DNA from 2 places in the Mesorhizobium subarcticum genome. Region 1 is predicted to be linked to the other one. Evidence: riboswitches for the same ligand, from Rfam matches in the RefSeq annotation. Region 1 holds a riboswitch; the other holds the start of a gene.
The links. A riboswitch is a leader RNA that binds a small molecule or an ion and turns the genes downstream of it on or off. The one in region 1 is predicted to bind cobalamin.
Positions count from the first base shown of each region.

Region 1 (7,823 bases):
TGCCCGGAGCCGCCACGACGTTGGCAGGCGACGGCGCGCCGTAGGTTCTGGCTGCGATTTCTGTCAGCTCACGCCCGCGTCCCGCTTCCGGCAATCGCGATAGCGAGGTGGCGGGCAGGTCGAAAAGCGGGTAGGAGTGCGGATTGATACCAGTCGAGAGGTCGACGAAAGGCAGCACGGCGTTGGGGAAAAGCACCCTCGCCCGGCCAAGACTTCCACCATGGTCCACCGCTCCATCAAGAAGCTTCATGTCAGTCCTGATCGCTTTCCTGTCTTTGGCCGTCGAATTCGTCCTGGGTTATCCGGACTGGCTGTTCCGCGCCATCGGCCATCCCGTAACATGGTTCGGCAGGCTGATATCCTTTCTCGACATCAGGCTCAACCGCGCCACTGATCCCGACGCGCTGCGTCGCCAAAATGGTGTCCAGGCGCTGCTGGTCATCGTGCTGGTGCCGGCGGTGATTGGTCTCTGCGTGCAGCTTGTTCTGCTCTGGTTCGTTCCGTTCGGGCTGTTCATTGCCGCCCTTCTGGCGACATCGCTGCTGTCGCAGAAAAGCCTCTACGACCATGTCGAGGCCGTGGCTGACGCGCTTGACTCGGGCGGCCTGGCCATGGGCCGCGTCGCCGTCTCGCGCATCGTCGGCCGCGATCCCGAAGCGCTTGACCGTGCTGCCGTCTGCCGCGCGGCGATCGAAAGCCTGGCCGAGAATTTTTCCGACGGCATCGTCGCCCCAGCCTTCTGGACCGGTGTCGGCGGTCTGGCCGGCGGCGCTGCCTACAAGGCCGCCAACACCGCCGATTCGATGATCGGCCACCGCACCCCGCGCCACGAGGCCTTCGGCTGGGCCGCGGCGCGCTTCGACGATTGGATCAACCTGCCGGCCTCGCGGCTGACCGCGCTGCTGATCGTGCTGGCGGCTTTCCTCGTCAAGGGAGCCGATCCCCGCAGCGCCCAGCAAGCGGTGTGGCGCGACGCGAAGAAGCACCGCTCGCCCAATGCCGGCTGGCCGGAAGCGGCGATGGCCGGTGCGCTTGGCCTGGCACTCGCCGGACCACGCAGCTATGGCGGCATCGTGGTCGACGATGTCTTCATGGGCGAAGGCGGCCGGCGTGACGTCGACAGCGGAGACATCAGGCGGGCGCTGAAACTCTACCGCGTCGCCGACTATCTGCTGATCGTGCTGTTCGGTTTGGTCTCGGCGATCACGGTTCTGGTGTTCTAGAACTCAATCCCCTGCTGCGCTTTCACGCCTGCCGAAAAGTGGTGTTTGGTCACGCCCATCTCGGTGACCAGGTCGGCCGCCTCGACCAGCGCCGGCTTGGCGCTGCGGCCGGTGACGACGACATGCAGCCCTTCGCGACGCGCCTTGAGCGCGCCAACCACCTTGTCAAGATCGAGATAATCGTAGCGCAGCGCGATGTTGAGTTCGTCGAGCACGACAAGGCTGATCAATGGATCGGCGATCAACTCCAATGCCTTGGCCCAGGCAGCTTCCGCCGCCGCGATGTCGCGCTTCAAATCCTGTGTCTCCCAGGTAAAACCCTCGCCCATCGCGTGCCAGACGACGCGGTCGCCGAAGGCGGCGAAAGCATCCTTCTCGCCAGTGTGCCATTTGCCCTTGATGAACTGGACGACGCCGACGCGCTTGCCATAGCCGAGCATCCGCAACGCCAGGCCAAAGGCGGCCGTCGTCTTGCCTTTGCCCGGACCGGTGTTGACGATCAGCAGCCCCTTCTCGACCGTCTTGCTCGCCACCTCGGCATCCTGCACCGCCTTGCGCTTGGCCATCTTGGCGCGATGGCGTTCTTCGTCCTTGCCGTCGATGTCGGTCATCTCATTTCACCTTGAGCGGCAGCCCCGCCACCATCAGCAGCACCGTATCGGCGATCGCCGCGACCTGCTGGTTGAGCCGTCCGGCGTCGTCGCGAAACCGGCGCGCCAGGGCATTGTCGGGCACGATGCCTTGGCCGACTTCATTCGACACCACGAACCACGGCCCGCGCGGCCGCGACAGCACGTTCGTCAGCCGCCGGCATTCGAGCTCAAGATCGTGATCGGCCAGCATGTGATTGGTCAGCCACAGCGTCAGGCAGTCGACAAGCACCGGCTGGTTGTCGGGCAAGGCCTCGAGCGCGCCGGCGAGATCGAGCGGTGCGTCGACGGTTATCCAGCCCTCGCCGCGCCGCGAGCGATGCAGTGCGATGCGCTCGCGCATCTCGTCGTCATAGGCTTGCGCTGTGGCTATATAGGCCCATGGTGAGCGCGAGGCCGTCACAAGAATTTCGGCGTGCGCGCTCTTTCCGGAGCGCGCGCCACCGATGATGAAGGTCAGCTTGCCGCGATCAGGCAAAGCTGTCGCGCAGGCTGCTCGCGGTGCCGGTGAAGCGTCCACGCACCACGCCGACGACAGCGCCGAGCACCAGCCAGAAAACCAGATTGGTCAATGTCACCGCCACCACGAACTGGTGGTGCAGGCCTTCCGGGATCGGCGTTTCGAAGCTGTCGGGCTGTGGTGCGCCGACGATGTGCGGTGCGATGATCAACGCCACTGCCAGGATCACCAGCGGCAGCGATCTGCGGAAAGCAATCAAAGCGAGACCGATCGCTGTCGCCGCTGCCGTTGCCGTCCACCAGATCTGGCGCGGCAAGAGATCGGCCGCAGGCATCGCCGGCAGTTCGGGCTGCAGCCCAAGACCGGGCGCCAGCGTGAACACGGCGAAACCAGCCAACCCCCAGAACACGCCCTGGCGCCAATTGCCGATGCCGCCAGCAAATTCGGAAACCGCAACCAGGATCAGCGCAAAGCCGATGCCGGTGGCGACATTGAAAACCGCACTGTATGCGTGACGCTCGAAGCCGTCGGCAGGCTCCCAGCCCTCATCCTCATGTTCGGGCGCAGTCGCGGCGGCTGGCGCCATGCTCATGGTGTTTGCGGCGGGCGCGGTGCTGCTGGCGGCATTGGTGCCAGCCGCGTTCTCGGCCGGTGCCGCGGCATGGTCGTGCTGATGGCCGGCGCCGGCCTTTTCGTAAACTTCGGCCTGGAGGATGAGAGGGTCGGTTGCGAAGGCCTGCATGCAGGCGAGAACAACCCCGGCCACGAGCCCTGCGATCGCCGCGATGAACACGACGTTGCGAAACAGATTCATGATGTCCGATCCTCGTCAGTGGCAGGGAAACGCCATCGAATGGCGGTTGTCATGACCGGCATTGTGGACCGCATCGATATGCGAGAAGCCGACAAACCCGATGATGAACGTGCCGAGCAGCGCGGCGAGCGCCAGCTGCATGAAGCGCGACTGCGAGGAGACGGAGGCGCCGAGGGAGACCGAAGCAGTAGTCATATCTTGTCCTTTCGCCCTCCACCCGAGGGCCTGTCAGTTTTGCCGTCGTCGGCAGGTCTCCTGGCTCGCGGATCAGCGCCCTTCTCCACCTTCCCGAAGACGAATCTTCAGTGGCATATGGAGAGGACTACCGCACACAGTTGCGGGGGCAGCCACGGCATTGGGCAACAATTCAGCCCGCACCGCATTCCCTCTTGGCTCCAAAACGGAACCGACGACTGTGTGACTATAGGGAAAATCACGACACGCGGCAAACCAAATTCCGCCGGCAATCAGCGCGATTGCGCCATGCCAGAGGGATCATCGGCGCGACAATTGACAATTGTCATGGCCGGGTGTCGGCTGGCCTCTTCACAGGAAGCCAGCCATGCAGCCCAATGCCAGCGAGCGCGATCCCTATAACGGCCTGACCCGGGCCGAAGCGACGCTGCCTTCCTCGGCATATTGGGATGCAGCGGCCTATCAGCGCGACCTCGATGCCATCTGGTACAAAAACTGGCTGCTGGTCTGTCGCGAGGCCGATCTCGCCCAGCCGCTGGCCTTCCGCCGATTCCGCATCGGCACGCAGGACATCGTCGTGCTGCGCGATGACACTGGCGAGCTGCGCGCCTTCCACAACACCTGCCGGCATCGCGGCTCGCAGCTGTGCCAGGAGAGCGAAGGCCGCCTGAAGGCACGATTGATCACCTGCCCCTACCATGCCTGGTCCTATTCGCTGCGCGGCGACCTCGTGCGCGTACCGTCGAAATCGCTGCCTGATGGTTTCGACAAGGCCGACCATCCGCTCTATCGCGTCGCCCTTTCGGTGTGGCGGGGCTTCGTCTTCATCAATTTGCAGGAAGACGCGGCAGGCTCCGCGCAGGCATCCTTCGACCCTGCCTCCGGCAATCTCGGCAACTGGCCGCTGGAAGCGCTGGTCTCAGGCCATGTGCTGCGCAAGGTGATGAACTGCAACTGGAAGATTTTTTGGGAAAACTTCAACGAGTGCCTGCATTGCCCGGGCGTCCACAAGGACCTTTCGCGGCTGGTGCCGATCTATGGCCGCGGCCTGATGAGCCGGCATGATGATCCTGAATGGGTGCGCCATGCCGACAATGACGCGCCGGAGTTTTCCGGCGGCCTGCGCACCGGCGCCGAGACCTGGTCGCGCGATGGCCAGGCCCATGGACCGGTTTTCCCGGGGCTGACACCAGCCGAACGTGCCGCCGGCCAGACCTACGCCACCAGCCTGCCCTCGATGTTCATTGTCGGTCATGTCGATTATGTCAGGACCGTGCGGCTGGTGCCGCTCGGTCCCGAACAGACGGAGCTTGTCGCCGAATGGCTGTTCACGCCCGAGGCGCTCAGCGACCCGGCAACCGACATCGACAACATCGTCGCCTTCGGCACGCAGGTGCTGGAAGAGGATGCCGGTATCTGCGAGGTCAACCAGAGGGGCCTGCGCTCGATGCGCCACGAAGCCGGCGTGCTGATGCCCGAGGAGTATGAGTTGCACCGCTTCCACAACTGGGTGCGTGAGCGGCACGCAGCGCTTTCTGCCTGATCCTCACAGGGACTTCGGCAGATAGCGCCACGTCACGAAGCCGCACACCGCCGCGAGCAGGCTGAGCGTGATGAACACCGAGCCCAGCCCGAAGAAGATCAGCACGACGGAATAGACCAGCGGCGGCGTCAGCTCGGAAAAATCGAGATAGGTGCGGTAGACCGCCGCCATCTGCGCCCGCTCATAGGAGCGCACCGAGCGCATGAAGGCGGTCGAACCCAATGCGTCCAGCGCGATGGTAAAGAACGCGCCACCAAGCAGGAAAGCCCCGGTCAACAACGGCGCAGTCGCTCCCACCGTGCCCGCGGCCAGCAGCATGGCCGACATGGCGAAATAGGCAAAGGTCATGGTGCGCCGGCCGCCAAACCGTTTTCCGGCCTTGCCCCAGAAGATGGCCATGAACAACAGTGCGTTGCCGGCCGAGACCAAGAGGCCGCCGACAATAGCGCCCTGCCCGGTGATGACCATGAACAGCGGCCCATAGACGAAGAACGTCGACCAGAAACAGGAGCGGCCGAAGGCGATCAGCCACGCCAGCCTCAGCCTCGGCTGTGCGACGAAACGGCCGATATTGGCGAGCGGATTGGCCGGTCGTGTCTTGCCAGGCTGGATCGACTGGTTGTCGCTCAGCCTATAGAACCAGAACAGCGCCAGCAAAGCCATCGCAAACACGGCCACCGCGCCATGCGCGGCATAGATGCCGAAATGCGCGTAGAGAAAAATGCCGAGCGTCGGCCCCCCGGTCCAGGCAAACATCGACCACGCCATGCGCAGCGATTCGGCCTGCATGAAGTCGGTCTTGCGGATGTGATCCATGATGTAGAGGTTGAGCGTGATCGAGAGCGCGCTGGCGCCCATGACACGGCACAGCATGCCGGCGATTTGCCCGGCAAGCGTGTGGGTGACGAAGAACAGCGAGCCGATGGCGAGCAGGCAGGCGCCTGCCGTATAGACCCAACGCCGGGCGAAACGGCGGATCAGCATCGGCATGAACAAGGTCACCGACAGGCCCATCATCGCCACAACCGTGTAGAGGATCGAGACGATCTGCTCGTTGTGGAGGATTTCGTAGGCCTGAATCGGGATGACGCTCGACACCGTGGCGCGGGCAAAGGATTCGACCGCGTAGAGCGAGGCGAAGGTGCGCGCATCCGCGGCCTTGAGGGCCGGGAGCCAGATCGGATGGCGCACATGGGTGGACATTGCTTCCCCAAAGCAGAATCACCGGTCAAATCTGCCGTGGCCATTCCCCGGCGATTAAGAGGAAACCGACGCGTAACCGGCAAAAAGCGAAACCGGTCAAAGGCTTCCCGGCTCTGGCCCAAAGTGTCGTTTGATCCGATGCCCCGGCCTTCTTCTGTCCCGCCCAACCGTGATAGTCCTCAGGCAGGGCTGAATCAGATCGCGAGACCATGACCATCCATACGCCGACCCCACCCGTTCCGGAGCCATCCAGGCGCATCGTCGCCATCGACATCGTGCGCGGCATCGCACTGCTGGCCATGGCGAGCTACCATTTCACCTGGGACCTGGAGAATTTTCACTACACCGATCCCGGCCTGACCGCTTTCGGCGGGTGGAAGATCTACGCGCGCTGCATCGCCTCAACCTTCCTGTTCCTGGTCGGCGTCAGCCTGTTCCTCGCTCACGGCAGACAGATCCGCTGGACCGGCTTCTGGAAACGCTTCGCCATGGTCGCCGTGGCGGCGATTGCCATATCTGCAGTCACCTGGTTCGTTACGCCGGGCGGTTTCATCTTCTTCGGCATCCTGCACGAGATAGCGCTGGCAAGCCTGCTCGGCCTCGCCTTCCTGCGCCTGCCGGCACTGCTCACCTTGCTGGTAGCGGCGGCGATTATCGTGGTGCCCTTCTATGTCAGCCTGGAATCCTTCGATCATCCCTGGCTGTGGTGGGTCGGCCTCTCGGCCATCAATCCGCGCTCCAACGACTACGTGCCGCTGTTCCCGTGGTTCGGCGTGGTGCTTGCCGGCCTCGCAGTGGCCGAGCTTGCCTCCACCTCGGGTCTGCTGGAGCGGCTGGCGAGCCTTAAGCCCGGCCGCTGGGCCAATCCATTGCTCTTCATCGGCCGGCACAGCCTTGCCTTCTACCTGATCCACCAACCGATACTGTTCGGCTGCGTCTGGCTGTTTTCGCAGGTGATGCCCGCCCCCGCCGAAACCCCGCAGGTGGAGTTTCTGAAAACCTGCCAAGTGTCGTGCGAACAGACGCGCAACGCGACCTTCTGTTCGAGCTATTGCGGCTGCATGCTGACGACGCTGCAGGGCGAAGGCTCTCTTGATCGGCTCTACAACAACGACCAGACTGCGGAATTCCGGGCGCATCTGGGCGATCTGGCCGCCAGTTGCACGGCCCAGACCGAAGACAAGGTGGACGAGGGAGGAACGCAATGACCGAAACCCAGCCGAAGCCCGGGGTAATACCTTGGCCACCGGTGATCTACGCCGCGGCAATCGCCATCAGCGTCATCCTCGGCATGCTCTATCCCCTGCCCTGGATCGGCGACCTGCTGGGCGACCTGCTGTTCGCCGCCGGCTGGGTGGTGCTGTTCGGCGCAGCGGCACTCTGGGTCACCGCCATCCGCACCATGATGCGGGCAAAGACCACGCTCAGTCCGACCGCCTTGCCCGACCACCTCGTCACCTCAGGCCCATTCGGCATCACCCGCAACCCGATCTATCTGGGGTTGACGCTGATGCTGATCGGTGTCGCCTTTGTCTCGGGGATAGCCTGGTTCTTCCTGTTTGCCTTCATTGCCGCCTTCGTCACGCAGAAGGTCGCCATCGAGGGCGAGGAAAAGATCCTGGCGGCGAAGTTCGGCAAGAAATACCGGGACTACGCCAAACGGGTGCGGCGCTGGATTTGAACAGCGGCTCAGGTGTTGACGCCGAGCTCCACCAGCCGCTCGACGCAGGATTCC
Region 1 covers NZ_CM144237.1:4,076,709-4,084,531, reverse strand. Annotated here, with positions in the region: gene cobD (threonine-phosphate decarboxylase CobD) at 1-250, opposite strand, end outside; gene cbiB (adenosylcobinamide-phosphate synthase CbiB) at 249-1,223, shown strand; gene cobO (cob(I)yrinic acid a,c-diamide adenosyltransferase) at 1,220-1,834, opposite strand; gene cobU (bifunctional adenosylcobinamide kinase/adenosylcobinamide-phosphate guanylyltransferase) at 1,836-2,351, opposite strand; gene ACZYHG_RS19930 (CbtA family protein) at 2,344-3,147, opposite strand; gene ACZYHG_RS19925 (CbtB domain-containing protein) at 3,163-3,342, opposite strand; cobalamin riboswitch at 3,376-3,573, opposite strand; gene ACZYHG_RS19920 (aromatic ring-hydroxylating oxygenase subunit alpha) at 3,710-4,885, shown strand; gene ACZYHG_RS19915 (MFS transporter) at 4,889-6,088, opposite strand; gene ACZYHG_RS19910 (acetyltransferase domain-containing protein) at 6,298-7,296, shown strand; gene ACZYHG_RS19905 (methyltransferase family protein) at 7,293-7,769, shown strand; gene ACZYHG_RS19900 (MerR family transcriptional regulator) at 7,778-7,823, opposite strand, start outside.

Region 2 (7,823 bases), 3.1 Mb from region 1:
CGACAACATGGCGTTCTCGATGAAGATCGGCAAGGAGAACAAGGCCGAGATCGACCGGCGCGTGAAACAGGCAGCCGAAATCCTGCAGCTGACCAAATATCTCTACCGGCTGCCCAAGGCGATGTCGGGCGGCCAGCGCCAGCGCGTCGCCATCGGCCGCGCCATCGTGCGCAACCCAAAGGTGTTCCTGTTCGATGAACCGCTGTCGAACCTTGACGCCGCACTGCGCGTCGCTACCCGCATCGAGATCGCCAAGCTCAAGGAATCGATGCCGGCCACGACCATGATCTACGTCACCCACGACCAGGTCGAGGCGATGACGCTGGCAGACCGCATCGTCGTGCTCAAGGACGGCCATATCGAGCAGGTTGGCACGCCGATGGATCTCTACAAGAAGCCCGGCAATCTGTTCGTCGCCCAGTTCATTGGCTCGCCGGCCATGAACATCCTGCCGGCGACCATCGAACAGACCGGCACGCCGACCGTGGTCAGCCATGTCGGCGGGCGCAAGGCCACGGTGACGATTACCACGCCCGCCTCGGCGAAGGGTGCGGCCGTGAGCTTCGGCGTGCGGCCGGAAGACCTGATTGTCGCCATCGGCACGGAGTATCTGTTCGAAGGAACGGTCGATTATGTCGAGCAACTCGGTGAGGTACAGCTGGTCTATGTCGACATTGGCCGCGCCGACCTGCCACTGGTGACCAAGCTGCCGGGCAATGTCGAGGTCAAGCGCGGCTCGACATTGCGGCTCAGTGCCAATGGCGAAGACCTGCACATCTTCGATGCGGACGGACATTCCTTCGCGCTCCAGAAACCGGAAGCAAAGGCAGCCTGAAGCGGCCAGGCCCGCTGGATCAAGGCACAAAAAAGAGCGGCGGGCCAGGCCCGCCGCTCTTTTTTGGATCGACTTTGGCTGTTAGTGGCCGAAGAGGTTCCGGTCGCTGCCCTGGGGCGCCGACTTCTGCACGTCGCCCGACGAGTTGAGCAGCTTGTAGACGGGCGAGCCGTTTTCGCGGATCGAACCCGTACGCGAGTTGTCAACCGAAGTCGCAGCAGGCGGGTTGGCGCTATTGGCGTTGTAGTTGTCGCTGCCGGCGAAAGCGCTGCCGGAAATGGCCAGAACAGCGGCGGCAGCAAGAATGATCTTCTTCATTTCAAGTCTCCTGAATTTCAAGTTTCAACAGAGCGGCAGGCAAGCCCACCGCTCCGGAGGATCGGCTGTTAGTGGCCGAAGAGGTTGCGGTCGGCACCCGTGGCAGGCGTCTGAGCAGCCGGTTCCGACTTCTTGACCGAAGCGGTGTACGAGCTGTCGACAGCAGCAGTGGCTGCAGGGGCATTCGAGCCGTAGTGGTCGCTACCAGCGAAGGCGCTGCCGGAAATCGCCAGAAGGGCGGCGGCAGTGAGAATGATCTTTTTCATTTTAAGTACTCCAGTATTTTTGCTGTCCGTCTAGCGGCGTGTCTTGGGATGAAATCGCGTCGTTCGGACAGCCCCGATGTGGGTGAGCCGTCTGCCGGATTCCAATCACGAAGTTGTTCCGTCTGGGCCATGATTTTACATCTTGTAATTTTAATAAGCATGCCGATCATCTTTTTTTGTGTATTTAATACAATTACTTAAATAAACATGCCGACCCACTCACCGAGTGTATCCGGGCGTCAGCGTTCACACCGTCCTGCACGCATTGTCAACAGAAACGAACCGTTCGGTTCGATTTTAGAAGTTGCTAATAGTCACTTTTCGATACCGTTGGCCTGTTTTCCCCGCGCCAGGAGCCGAAAAAGAGACGATTCGAAACGGCACAGATTGCTAGCCAGACCGGATCTCAGCTGTTCAATCGCTGGCCGGAGCGTTTCGTCCGGCGTGTCGCGCCGCATGGATACGATGTCGCTTTCATGCCGATGTCGCGATCGTTGCCGTGGTTAGATCATGGCATCTCAGGTGCCGCTTCGTGACGACGGGGCGGAGAATTGGGAAGCCGGTCAAAGTCCGGCGCTGCCCCCGCAACGGTGGTGGAGTTCAAGTCGCAACGGGAGACCACTGGGCGAAAGCCTGGGAAGGTGTCGCGACCGTCCGCAAGGACACTCCAGAGCCCGGAAACCAGCCCGAGATATTTGAACTCGACTGATCGCGGTGGGCGGTCAAGAGGCGGATGGTGCATGCCCGGCTTCCGCCGGCCTGCGTCCGGTCCTTCCTCCGTCACCACCAGTTCAGTCCTTGAAGTATGAGGACAGGACATGGATGCTCGCAACGACATGCTGAGGCTCTTGAACAGCCGCAGGGACGGGTTCTCGCTCGAACAACCCTTCTACACCGACCCGGACTACTTCAAGCTGGACATGGAGCTGATCTGGTATCGCGACTGGCTGTTCATCGGCCATGATTGCGAACTGCCGAAGCCCGGCAGCTTCATCACCGTGCAGATCGGCGACTATCCGGTCGTGCTGGTGCGCGACCAGCAGGGCAAGATCAACGCTTTCCACAATTCCTGCCGCCATCGCGGCAGCCGTGTCTGCAACACCGACAAGGGCACCGCCGCCAAACTGGTCTGCCCCTATCACCAGTGGACCTATGAGCTGGACGGCCGCCTGCTGTTCGCCCGCCAGATGGCCGACGGTTTCGACAAGAGCCAGTTCAGCCTGAAGCCGGTCGCCTGCGAAAGTGTCGCCGGCTACATCTTCATCTGTTTGGCAAAGGAGCCGGCCGACTTCGCACCGATGCGGGCGATGATCGAACCCTATCTCAAGCCACACCGGCTGGGCGAGGCGAAGGTCGCCTTCGAGAGCACCATTGTCGAGAAGGGCAACTGGAAACTCGTCTGGGAAAACAACCGCGAATGCTACCATTGCGCCGGTAACCACCCGGAACTCTGCAAGACCTTCCCGGAAGCACCGACCGTGACCGGCGTGCAAGGCGCCGACAGCGATCCCGAAATGCTGGCGCACTGGGCGAAATGCGAGGCCGCCAGCCTGCCGAGCAAGTTCCGCATCGATCCGGCCGGACAATACCGCGCCACGCGCGCACCGCTGCTGCGCGATGCGGTCAGTTACACGATGACCGGCAAGCGCGCGGTGAAGAAGAACCTGTCCGACAGCGTCTCGGCCGACCGCATCGGCACCTTGATGCACTATCACTACCCGACGACGTGGAACCACATCCTCATCGACCATGCCGTTACTTTCCGCGTGCTGCCGATCAGCGCCACGGAAACCGCGGTGACAACCAAATGGCTGGTGCACAAGGATGCGGTCGAGGGCGTCGACTACGATCTCGCCGAGCTCATCCATGTCTGGACCGAGACAAACGACCAGGACCGCCGCATCGTCGAGGAAAACGCCTTTGGCATCCTGTCGCCGGCCTATGAACCCGGCCCCTATTCGGAGCTGCATGAGGGCGGCGTGATCCAGTTCGTCGACTGGTACGCGCGCTTCATCGGTCCGCGCCTTGCCGAAGGCGGCCGGCCGGCGCTGCGCAGCGTGGCTTGAGAGGTTAAGGAATGAACGCGATGACTGACCTTGGCCTTTATCGCCATCTCGATCAGATGGCGCCCTGGAACGACAGGCTCCAGGTGCTGGAAGTGATCGGCGTCAGCGACGAGGCGCCTGACGTGAAGACCTTCACCTTTCGCTCCGACAACCAGACCTGGTTCCGCTACAAGCCGGGCCAGTTCGTGACGCTGGAGCTGCCGGCGCCAGACGGGCCGCTGATGCGCACCTATACGCTGTCGTCGTCGCCGTCACGGCCGTTCTCCATCGCGGTGACGGTGAAGGCGCAGGCAGGCAGCATCGGCACACGCTGGATGTTCGACCATCTGAAGCCCGGCTCGCACGTCAAAGCCTATGGACCGAGTGGCGACTTCTCGCTGCACAGCCATCCGGCGGCCAAATATCTGTTCATCTCGGCCGGTTCGGGCGTGACGCCGATGATGTCGATGCTGCGCTGGCTGAACGACTGCGCGCCATGGACCGATGTCGGCTTCGTCAATTGCGCACGGCGCGCCGAAGAGATCATCTTCCGCAAGGAGCTCGAACTGCTCGGCGGCCATATGCCGGGCCTGTCGCTCGGCTTCATGATCGAGGAGCGGTCGAGCCGCGAGGGCTGGTACGGCCATATGGGCCGCATCGACGCCATCCGGCTGCCGCTGCTCGCGCCCGATTTCCGCGAACGTGAAATCTTTTGCTGCGGCCCCGATCCTTTCATGCGTGCCGTGCGTGGCATGCTGGACGCTTCTGGTTTCGACATGACGAAGTATCACCAGGAAAGCTTTGCCGCGCCTGCGGTGGAGGAAATCCCGGCGCCATTCGCAGCGCCGGCGCAAGACGGCGCGGCTGTTCCCTTCGAAGCCGCAACCCCGATCCGGTTCGCGCTTTCGGACGTCGACGCCGAATGCGTCGCCGGCCAGACCGTGCTGCAGACGGCACGTTCTTCGGGCGTGCGGATACCTGCCGCCTGCGAATTCGGTCTGTGCGGAACCTGCAAGGTGAAGAAGGTCTCCGGCGCTGTCGAGATGAGCCACAATGGCGGCATCCTCGATCACGAGATCGATGACGGCTTCATCCTGGCCTGTTGCTCGAAGCCGCTGTCAGCGCTCGAAATCGAAGCGTGATCCACTTGGCGACCAACTGAGTCCCGAAATGCTCGGCGCCTTGCCAGCACCGGTTGCCTTGCCAACAAAGAACCGAGCGTTTACAGGCGTTGTAGGTGAAGCGATCCTGCTGGGGGGCGGAATTGCGGGGCGGGGCGACGATAATGCGTGATTCCAATGTCTATGCGGTTGCGAACAGGGATATTGTCTTCGAATCCTTCGATGGCGAGGCCGTGGTGCTCAACCTTGCGAATGGCAAATATTTCGGCTTCTCAGATTCCGGCAGCAGGGTTTGGCAGGCGCTTTCGTCGGGGATCGATGCCCAGGCCCTGATCGGGCTGGCCGCAGGCGGCTCGACAATAGCTGCGGCCGAACTCGACCACTTCATATCGCAATTGCTCGACCTGGGATTGCTGGCACGTCTGGAAGCGACGGCGCAACCGCTGCCGGGCGAGCTGCCCGCCGAACTTGCCGCCACGAGCGAGCCGCTCCATGTGAGCATTCACGACGACCTCGCCGACCTGATCATTGTGGATCCCATACACGAGGTCGAGGAACCCCTGGGCTGGCCGGCGGTCAAGCAGGCATCCTGACGGGCCGGTTGCGGCTGGGATAGAGGCGCAGGATGCCGCGCGTCACGCTCGAAACCCTGCCGGATTACGCCCGGTATCTCATCACCGCCGCCGAAAGTGTGGCTAAGGATTATCCGGCCACGCGTAAGGTCCAGCTGCCCCGACTGGAACTGATCGCTCATGTCGGTCCCGGGGTGCTTGCGGATGCGTTTGGTCATGCTTTCGTGGAGGCCGCGCAAGACCAGCGGGAATCGCTGGCATGCCGCATCTTCATCGTCCATCCCGGCATCGCCGGCATCCCCGAGCCGGCGCGATGGGGCGACGCGCATTTCACCGAACACGGCTTTGCCGAACGGCTCGCCGAGGCCGGGCTGCGTGGCCATTATTTTCACGATCTGGATTTCTGGCAGGTCTACGATCCGCAACGTCGCACTGGCGTGCAACTGATGGAAGCGGCCGATGCCTTTCCGCCCTGGGAGCCGACAGCGCCGCTGCGGGCATTCCTGCACTGGGAGTATGCGGCGCGCGGCATGCGGCTGACCCATGCCGGCACGCTCGGTGCCAATGGCAAGGGCGTGCTGATCGCCGGTGCGGGCGGCGCCGGCAAATCCGGCACCGTCGCCGCCGGTTTGCTCAACGGGCTGGACAGCGTCGGCGACGACTACGTGCTGATCGATCTTGCCGGCGGCGTGACCGCGCGACCCCTGTTTTCAACGCTGAAACAGGATCCGCGAGGTTTCGCCCGGCTGGGCCTGAAGCAGCGACTGAAGATCGCGAGCCCTTTGAACTGGCAAGGCAAGCACACGTTTCACATTGCCGACATCGCGCCCCGGCCGGTGCCCGCAGCGCTGGACATCGCTGCGCTGGTGGTGCCACATATCGGCGGTGGCGAGACGAGTTCGATCATGCCGGTGTCGCGTCGAGACGCCATGATAGCACTGGCGCCGTCGGGCATCATGCAGATGCCGGGGGAGCGCGAAAGCGGCTTCCGTTTCTTCGGCGACCTCACCCGGCTGCTACCAAGCTACCGTCTGTCCTTGGGAACGCATCCTAAGGAGATCGCCGGCACTGTTGCGGATTTTCTAACGCGGGTTGCCTCGTGAAGTTGAGCGTGATCATGCCTGTCTACAACCGCGAACGCTATGTCGTTTCGGCCTTGCGCTCGCTGGTCCGCCAGGGCGATGCCGCCGATCTCGACATCATCGTCATCGACGACGGTTCGACGGATGGTTCGGCAGAGGCCGTCCGCTCGATGATGGTCGAGAACCCCTGCATCCGCCTGTTCCGGCAAGAGAACATGGGCGTTGCCAAGACACGCAATGCCGGGCTGAGGCAGTTGCCCGCGGACACCGAATTCGTGTCCTTCCTGGATTCGGACGACATCTCCCTGGCCGAGCGCTTCAAGACCGATCTTGCGCATTTCCGCGCCACCCCCACCCTGGAGTTGACCTATTCACTGATGACCCTGGCTGACCGGATTGACGACGAGCGGCTGGAGCCTACATTTGATAGCCGCACCATGACGGTCCGGGGAATTTCGCTGAGCACTGCCTTGTTTCGCAGGAGTCTTGTCGAGCGAACGGGCCAGTTCGACGAGGAGTTCGAGCAGTCCGAGGACACCGACTATCTGCTGCGGGTTTTCGAAAGCGGTCCGAACTACGAATTGCTGGACAGCGTCGCGATCTACTACCGGCGCCACGCGGGGAATGTAACCAGGGAACACGGCGATAGGGTCCGCAATCATTTGCGCGCAATCCACAAGTCGATTCGGCGGCGCAAGGCCGATCCGTCGCTGCGCGAGATTCCGGGTATTTTCGAGATGAAGAGCCCCTTGAATGATTGGCCGATGACGTGATGCCGGGCGCAATCGGATCAGATCCAGCAGATCTGGAACGGTCGTGGAGGCTGAGCGTGATCATGCCTGTCCACAACCGTGAGGGCCTTGTCGGCCCGGCCCTGCGCTCGCTGCTCAGGCAGCGCGACGCCGCCGATCTCGATATCATCGTCATCGATGACGGCTCGACCGACGGATCGGCCGAGGCGGTGCGCTCGATAATGCGTGAGAACCCCTGCATCCGCCTGTTTCAACAACCCAACATGGGAGTGACCCGGGCACGCAACACAGGGTTGAGACTGCTTGGGCCAGAAACGGGACTGGTCTCCTTTCTGGATTCGGACGATATTTCCCCGGTTGGGCGCTTTGCGGCCGATATCCAACTCTTCCGTGACGATCCCGAGCTGGATCTCACCTATTCAAGGATGATGCTGGTCGACAAGATCGACGACGAGCGCCTGGAGCCTGCCGCTGACAGCCGCAGCATCACGGTCCGCGGCATCCATTTGTCGGCGGCGATCTTCACGCGCCGGCTTGTCGAGCGTATCGGTGTCTTCGATGAAGCCTTCAATCAGGCAGAGGACACGGACTACCTGCTGCGCACTTTTGAAAGCGGGCCAAGATACGTTATGCCCGAGACCGTGGCCCTCTATTACAGACGCCATCCCGGTAACATGACTCGACAAACCGAGGTCCAGTCCCGTGAATTCATGCGCGCCATCTACAAGTCGATGACCCGCCGCAAGGCAGATCCGACCTTGCGGCGGATCGAAGGCATCTTCGAACTCAAGGATCTCGCTGACTGGCAGTTCATTTGATGAGTGGATACGGC
Region 2 covers NZ_CM144237.1:940,908-948,730, forward strand. Annotated here, with positions in the region: gene ACZYHG_RS04305 (ABC transporter ATP-binding protein) at 1-835, shown strand, start outside; gene ACZYHG_RS04310 (DUF680 domain-containing protein) at 917-1,153, opposite strand; gene ACZYHG_RS04315 (DUF680 domain-containing protein) at 1,222-1,419, opposite strand; cobalamin riboswitch at 1,923-2,123, shown strand; gene ACZYHG_RS04320 (aromatic ring-hydroxylating oxygenase subunit alpha) at 2,238-3,485, shown strand; gene ACZYHG_RS04325 (FAD-binding oxidoreductase) at 3,506-4,606, shown strand; gene ACZYHG_RS04330 (PqqD family peptide modification chaperone) at 4,729-5,178, shown strand; gene ACZYHG_RS04335 (serine kinase) at 5,211-6,260, shown strand; gene ACZYHG_RS04340 (glycosyltransferase family 2 protein) at 6,257-7,012, shown strand; gene ACZYHG_RS04345 (glycosyltransferase family 2 protein) at 7,075-7,809, shown strand; gene ACZYHG_RS04350 (glycosyltransferase family 2 protein) at 7,809-7,823, shown strand, end outside.
Region 2: another riboswitch for cobalamin. It lies ahead of ACZYHG_RS04320 (aromatic ring-hydroxylating oxygenase subunit alpha); the one in region 1 lies ahead of ACZYHG_RS19925 (CbtB domain-containing protein).